Regions from separate parts of the Cellulosimicrobium sp. TH-20 genome, predicted to be linked through region 1. Evidence: riboswitches for the same ligand, from Rfam matches in the RefSeq annotation. Region 1 holds a riboswitch; the other holds the start of a gene.

Region 1 (3,402 bases):
AGGTGCTGCAGTACCCGCTGCTCGGGCTGGACCTCGACAAGCAGTACGAGTACCTCCAGGAGAACTACGAGCTGCTGCGCCTGCTGCTGTCGGAGGAGGACGTCAGCTGGAGCGGGCGGCACCGCCACGCGCTGGAGCACGCGACGACGCTGCCACGGCCGTTCGCCGGGCCGTTCCGGATCTGGCACGGGTCGGCGACGTCGCGCTTCGCGGTGGACCTCGCGGCCCGGTACGGGGACCCGATCGTCAGCGCCAACGCGTTGCAGCCGCGCGAGAACTACCAGGTGCTCATCGACCGCTACCGCGAGCAGTACGCGGCGCACGGGCACGACCCGGCGTACGGGTTCGTCGGGTCGGGCTCGGGCGGGCTGTTCCTCGCCGACACGACGGAGGAGGCGATCGAGCAGTACCGCCCGATCTACGAGGGCCAGGTCGCGGCGGCGGCGCGCCGGGGGTACGGGCCGGACGCCGTCGGGAAGGCACCGAGCTTCCGGACGGTCGAGGACGCCGTCGAGCGCGGGCCCGCGCTCGTGGGGTCGCCGGAGCGCGTGGCGGAGAAGATCCTCGACTACCACGCCTCGTACCGGCACGACCTGCAGTCCGTCTCGGTGAACCACCTGATCCCCGCGGCGCAGCAGGAGGACGTGCTGCGCCGGTTCGCGGAGGAGGTCGTGCCCGTCGTGCAGGCCGAGGTGAAGACGGACCTGTGGAGCCCGGCCGACACCCGCCGCGCGGCGGGGTTCACGGCGGCCTGACGAGGCATCCTCGACGCCACGGCCGGTTCGCTCTTCCTCGAGCCGGGCGGCGTGGATGACGGAGGTGGCTGCGCTGCGGGCCCGGCGGCAGGCTGAGAACACCCCTGCTGAAGAGGCCCACGGTGTAGCGTCGCGTCCCGGGCGCAGCTCCGGTCTCGACGCAGGCTCTCGCACTCACGCCGCCCTTCCTTGACGCGACGACCCCTCCGCGAGGTGCGCCATGACGACCCACCACTCGCTCGACGCGTTCTTCGGCTCGTTCTTCCACCAGGACTGGGAAGAGGACTACGGGAGTCCCGCAGGTGCTCTGGCGCGCTTCCTGGACCTGGTCGGCCCCAGCAGGTACGACGGACTCGTCGACGAGATCGACAGCACCCTGGACCGCTACCGTTCCGACGAGCAGGTCGTCGAGTGGATCAACGGCCGGCTTCATGCCGAGCTCTATCGCGAGGCCGTGGGAATGCCGCTGCGCGACTGGCTCCTCGTGGTGCGGGGAGAAGTGACGGCGAGAATCACCGCATCAGATCTTGACGGTCCCTGAGGAGTTTCGCTCTCTCGGTCTCTCGCGTGCCGGCTACGGTCGGCGGGCCTGATCGCGACGGCTCCGGTGGCGCGTCGTGCTCGGCGTGCCGGCGCACGTCCGGGCGTCGACGACGTCGCTGTCGACGCCCGTGGCGCGCGCTTCGCTGTCGGTGGCGTCGCGGCGGTCCGTGCTGCCGCAGGTCGGGCGCCCGTCCGAGCGCGCCCGGTCCGTGGCGCCACCCCACCTCCCGAGTCGCCCTTCCCGGCGCGGTGACACGCGAGACGGCCGCGACTCGCGTCGTCTCGGCGGAAACAACCGTCCGCCTGGCGGGACGGCCGTCTCGATACTTGACTCAACCAGTCGAGATTGTCTTTCCTGCTCCCAGGTGACGAGCGTCAGCACGCAGGCCCGGCTCGCTGACCAGCAACCCTTCGACGTGACGGGGTGCTCCGGGAACGACCTGACCGCGTGGCTCCCGCCGCGCGGTAAGCACGGCACCCCGGTGGGTCCCCCGCCGCGCCGGCCCTGGGCCCGGCACGGTCGACCACCGGCGCCGGACGACCGCCGGTCCTCAGCCGGCACACGAGGAGAGCAGCACGACATGATCCCCACACCTCACCGACGCCGGTCCCTGACCGTCGCCGCGGCGGCCGCCGCGACGGGCCTCCTGCTCAGCGCGTGCGCGGGCGGCGGCTCCGGCGCGTCCGACGGCGACGGGTCGCCCAGCCCGTCCGGCGAGCCCGTGACGGGCGGCGACCTGACGTTCGCCCTCACGGTCGACTCGCACTGCATCGACCCGCAGCAGGTCGGCAACAACGACGCCATCGCGGCGGCCCGCCAGACCGTCGCGTCGCTCACGGCGCAGGACCCGGAGTCGGGCGAGATCCTGCCGTGGCTCGCGGAGAGCTGGGGGGTGAACGACGACGCGTCGAGCTACACGTTCCACCTGCGCGACGACGCGACGTACGCCGACGGCACGCCGATCGACGCCGAGTCGGTGAAGACGAACTTCGACGCGATCGTCGCGCTCGGCGCGACGGCGTCGCTCGGGTCGCAGTACCTCGTCGGCTACGAGGGCACGACCGTCACCGACCCGCAGACCCTCACGGTGGACTTCGCGGAGCCGAGCGCGCAGTTCCTCCAGGCGACGTCGACGTTCTCGCTCGGCCTCCTCGCCCCGTCCTCGGCCGGCCTGAGCGTCGAGGACCGCTGCGCTGGGAAGTTCGTCGGCTCGGGCCCGTTCTCCGTGAAGTCGTACACGCAGGACCAGGAGATCGTGCTCGAGAAGGTCGCGGGCTACGCGTGGGGCTCGGAGGCGAGCGACCACCAGGGCGAGGCCTACCTCGACACGGTGACGTTCAAGGTCATCCCCGAGGCGAGCGTGCGCAGCGGCAGCCTGGAGTCGGGGCAGATCGACGCCACGGCCGCGATCTCGACCGTCGACCTGCCGCAGTTCGACGGGAACGGGTTCTGGCTCGAGTACCGCGCCAACCCGGGCGTCGTGTTCAACCTCTTCCCCAACGAGTCGAGCCCGCTCGCGGGCGACGAGGCCGTGCGGACGGCGATCCTCCAGGGCATCGACCGCGAGCAGATCGCGGACACCGTGCTCAGCGCCCAGGACGAGCCGGCCACGAGCGTCCTGTCGCACTCGACCCCGCTGTACGAGAGCGTCGCGGACGAGCTCGCCTACGACCCCGAGGGCGCGAAGAAGATCCTCGACGACGCGGGCTGGGTCGAGGGCGCCGACGGCGTCCGGGAGAAGGACGGCCAGAAGCTCTCCACGACCGTGACGTTCTGGCAGGTGCCGGAGCCGCTCGAGCTCGTCCAGCAGCAGCTCGCGCAGATCGGCGTGGACCTCCAGCTCCAGCACGTGACCGTCGCCGAGTCGCAGGCGATCAAGGAGAGCGGCGACTTCGACTTCGACTACTACAACCTCACGCGCTCCGACCCGGACGTGCTGCGGACGATCTTCTCGGCGAACGCGCGCAACATCAACCAGCGCGACGCCGAGGAGGTCGACGACCTGCTCGACGCGTCGGCCGCGGCGACCGACCCGGCCGAGCGCCAGGAGCTCGTCACGGAGGCGTCGCGCCTGCTCGTGCAGAAGGGCCACGCGATCCCGGT
Region 2 (3,402 bases), 820 kb from region 1:
ACGCTTGCCTCCTTGGTCTCGACGAACTCGCGGACGACGCGGTCGTCGACGAAGCGGATCGGGGTGTCCGGGCCGATCTCGGGGACCAGGTAGTGGTAGTTGGTGTCGAACCACTTGGTCATCTCGAGCGGGGCGTCGTCCCCCTGGCCGCGCGCCACGGTGAAGTAGCCCGCGAGGTCGAGGCGGCCGGCGTCGTCGGTGAGCGACGCGAACCGCGACGGGACCGCCCCGAGGGCCGCGGCGACGTCGAGCACCTGGTCGTAGAAGGAGAACGACCCGGGGACCGAGGCGTCGTCGGCGCCGAGGCCGAGGTCGACGAGCCGGCGGACGGTCGCGAGGCGCAGCTCGCGGGCCGTGGCCTCGAGCTCGTCGGCCGACGTCTTGCCGGCCCAGAACGCCTCGACGGCCTTCTTCAGCTCGCGGCGGCGCCCGATGCGCGGGTAGCCGAGCACGGTGCCGGCGGGAAAACCGACCGGGTTCTGGGTAGGGGAGGGTACGGAAGTGGCCATGATCGAAACCTCTTGCTGGTCCGGAGGACCGGTCAGACGGGCGCGCCGTGCGTGGCGGCGCTCGTCGTGGGCAGGGAGGTGCCGGTGACCCACGGCCCGCTGGCCAGGTCCGGGACGAGCGGGGCGGCGGCGGCGCTGGCGCCGCCCCCGGTCCCGACCGACCCGCCGCCGAGGTGGACACCCTCGAGCAGGTCAAGAGCGGCGCGGTGCTTGTTGAACGTGTACACGTGCAGACCGGGCGTGCCCGCGTCGAGGACGCGCTGCGCGAGGTCGACCGAGTACGCGATCCCGTAGGCGTGCTGCGCCTCCGGGTCGGGCAGGGCGTCGAGCGCGTCCAGCAGGTGCTGGGGCGCGCGCACGCCCGTGAGCTCCTCGACGCGACGGAGCCGCGCGGGCTCCGTCGTGGGCAGCAGCCCGGCGAGGATGGGGATCGTCACGCCGGCCGCGCGGGCCTCGGCGACGAAGTCGGTGTACGACGACGCGTCGTAGAAGAGCTGCGTGATCGCGAAGCTCGCGCCGGCCTGCTGCTTCTGCCAGAGGCGGCGCACCTCCTGGGTGCGCGTCGTGCCGGCGGCGGGGTTCCCGTCGCAGAACGTCGCGACGGCGATCGTCAGCGGCCGGGCTGCGCCGCGCAGCGCGACGGCGGGGTCGGACGCGCAGCGCGACGCCTCGACCTCGCGCAGCAGCGCGACGAGCTCGGTCGACGACCGGACGCCGTCGGGCGCGGGCTGCCAGTCCGGCTGGTCGCGCGGCGGGTCGCCCCGCAGCGCGAGGAAGCTCCGCACGCCCTCGTCGAGGAAGTCGGTGATGACCGACTCCACGTCCTCGCGCGACGCCCCGACGCACGTGAGGTGTGCGATCGGCAGCACGGGCGTGCCCTGGAGCAGGCGTCCGACGACCTGGCGCGCGGTCGCGCGGTCGGTGCCCGCGGCGCCGTACGTCACGGACACGAAGTCGGGGTGCGTCGCGACGAGACGGCGTGCCGTCTCCCAGAACTTCGGGGCCGCGTCCGGTCGGCGCGGGGGCATGAGCTCGAACGACACCGTCGGCCGAGGACGGCCCGGACGGTGCGCGAAGGATGCCTCTGAGGTCATGCGTCACTCCATCGACCCTGGCGTTAGCACCTTTGTCCTCGGGAGGCTTCCGTCGGCGGGTTGCTGCGGTGTCGTCGAGCCAGGACTCTCGACCGCTCTGGATGGTTGGCACGATCCTACGACCCATCCGACATGCGGTCGAGAGCGCCCGCCAGGTGAGATGCGGAGGGATCGGCCGGAGGCGTAGCGGCGCCCCGCGCTACGGATCTCAGGCTCTCTACGCTACGAATTTCAGGTTTCCTACGCTACAGATTTCAGGTGCTCGAGCGAGGTCCCAGACACCGACCATGGCGACGGGTCGTCGTCGGCCTTGCAGGTCTCAGGCCCTCCGGCGCTCGGGCACGTGCAGGCGGCGGAGGAACCGGTCGGTGCGCAGCGGCGGCCCGCGCCGGTCGAGGAGCGACACGACGACGACGGTCGCCGTCGCGAGCGGGATGGTCCAGGCGGCGGGCTGGGCGAGCAGGGCGCGCACGACGCCGGGGACGCCGTCGGCCGTGCTGCCGGACGGGCTCCCGTACCCCGCAGCGACGAGCGCGGACGACGCGAGCAGCGCCGTCGCGCACAGGACGGCGCCCACGACCATGCCCGCCACCGCGCCGCGCGCGGTGAGGCCGCGCCACCACACGCCGAGCAGGATCACGGGGGACAGGGCCGACGCCGCGAAGACGAACACCGTCCCGACGCTCGTCACGAGGCCCTGCGGGATGGTGACGAGCGCGAACGCGAGCGGGATGAGCGTGCACGCGACCGCCGACCAGCGGAAGGACCGCACGGTGCCGCCGAACAGGTCCTGGCTCACGACGCCCGCCAGAGCGACCACGAGCCCCGACGACGTCCCGAGGAACGCGGCGAACGCCCCGGCGACGACGAGCGCGGCGAGGAGCTCGCCGCCGAGCCCGGGCACGAGGCGGGTCGGCAGCGTGAGGACGACGGTGTCCGCCACCCCGGGCGCCGCGAGGTCGGGCGCGACGACCCGCGCCACGAGCCCGAGCGTGCTCGACACCATGTAGAACACGCTGATCATGACGAGCACGACGACGGTCGTGCGGCGGGCCGAGCCGCCGTCGGGCGAGGTGTAGAAGCGCACGAGGACGTGCGGCAGGCCGGTCGTGCCGAGCAGGAGGGCGAGCAGGAGCGAGACGGTGGCGTACGCGTCGAGGCCGCCCGGCCCGGCCTCGTGGGGGAACACGGCGGCGGGGTCGAACGTGACGACGGCGCCGCCGGGCTCGAACGCCCCGCCGAGCGCCATGAGCACGAAGACGAGCGGCACCGCGAGCGCGGTGAGCTTGACCCAGAACTGGAACGCCTGGACGAACGTGATGGAGCGCATCCCGCCCGCGGCGACGACGGCGCTCACCACGACCGCGATCCCCACCGAGCCGACCCACGGCGGCACCGCGGCCACGCTCGTGATGACGAGCGCCGCCCCGTGGAGCTGCGGCACCACGTAGAGCCACCCGATGACGAGCACGAGCACGCTCGTCACGCGGCGCGCGACCACGGAGTCGAGCCGGGCGTGCACGAAGTCGGGGATCGTGTACGCGCCGCTGCGCCGCAGGGGGCCCGCGACGAACAGCAGGACGAGCAGGTAGCCCGCCGCGTACCCCACGGGGAACCAGAACGCCTCCGCGCCGGACAGCAGCACGAGGCCGGAGAGCCCGAGGAACGTGCCCGCAGACAGGTACTCGCCGCTGATCGCCGACGCGTTCCAGACCGGCCGCACGGTGCGCGACGCGACGAAGAAGTCGCTCGTGGTGCGCGAGATCCGCAGGCCGTAGAACCCGATGAGGCCGGTGGCG

Evidence for each region. Region 1 has a riboswitch for S-adenosylmethionine ahead of B8281_RS00790 (ABC transporter substrate-binding protein). Riboswitches for the same ligand answer to the same signal wherever they lie in the genome.
Region 2: it holds a riboswitch for S-adenosylmethionine, as region 1 does, so the genes downstream of both, B8281_RS04485 (methylenetetrahydrofolate reductase) here and B8281_RS00790 (ABC transporter substrate-binding protein) in region 1, are expected to answer to the same signal.

The regions. Positions count from the first base shown of each region.
Region 1 covers NZ_CP020857.1:168,815-172,216, reverse strand. Annotated here, with positions in the region: gene B8281_RS00800 (LLM class flavin-dependent oxidoreductase) at 1-755, shown strand, start outside; gene B8281_RS00795 (contact-dependent growth inhibition system immunity protein) at 976-1,296, shown strand; SAM riboswitch class IV at 1,663-1,776, shown strand; gene B8281_RS00790 (ABC transporter substrate-binding protein) at 1,880-3,402, shown strand, end outside.
Region 2 covers NZ_CP020857.1:988,880-992,281, forward strand. Annotated here, with positions in the region: gene metE (5-methyltetrahydropteroyltriglutamate--homocysteine S-methyltransferase) at 1-509, opposite strand, end outside; gene B8281_RS04485 (methylenetetrahydrofolate reductase) at 542-1,603, opposite strand; SAM riboswitch class I at 1,609-1,711, opposite strand; gene B8281_RS04490 (cation acetate symporter) at 1,923-3,402, opposite strand, start outside.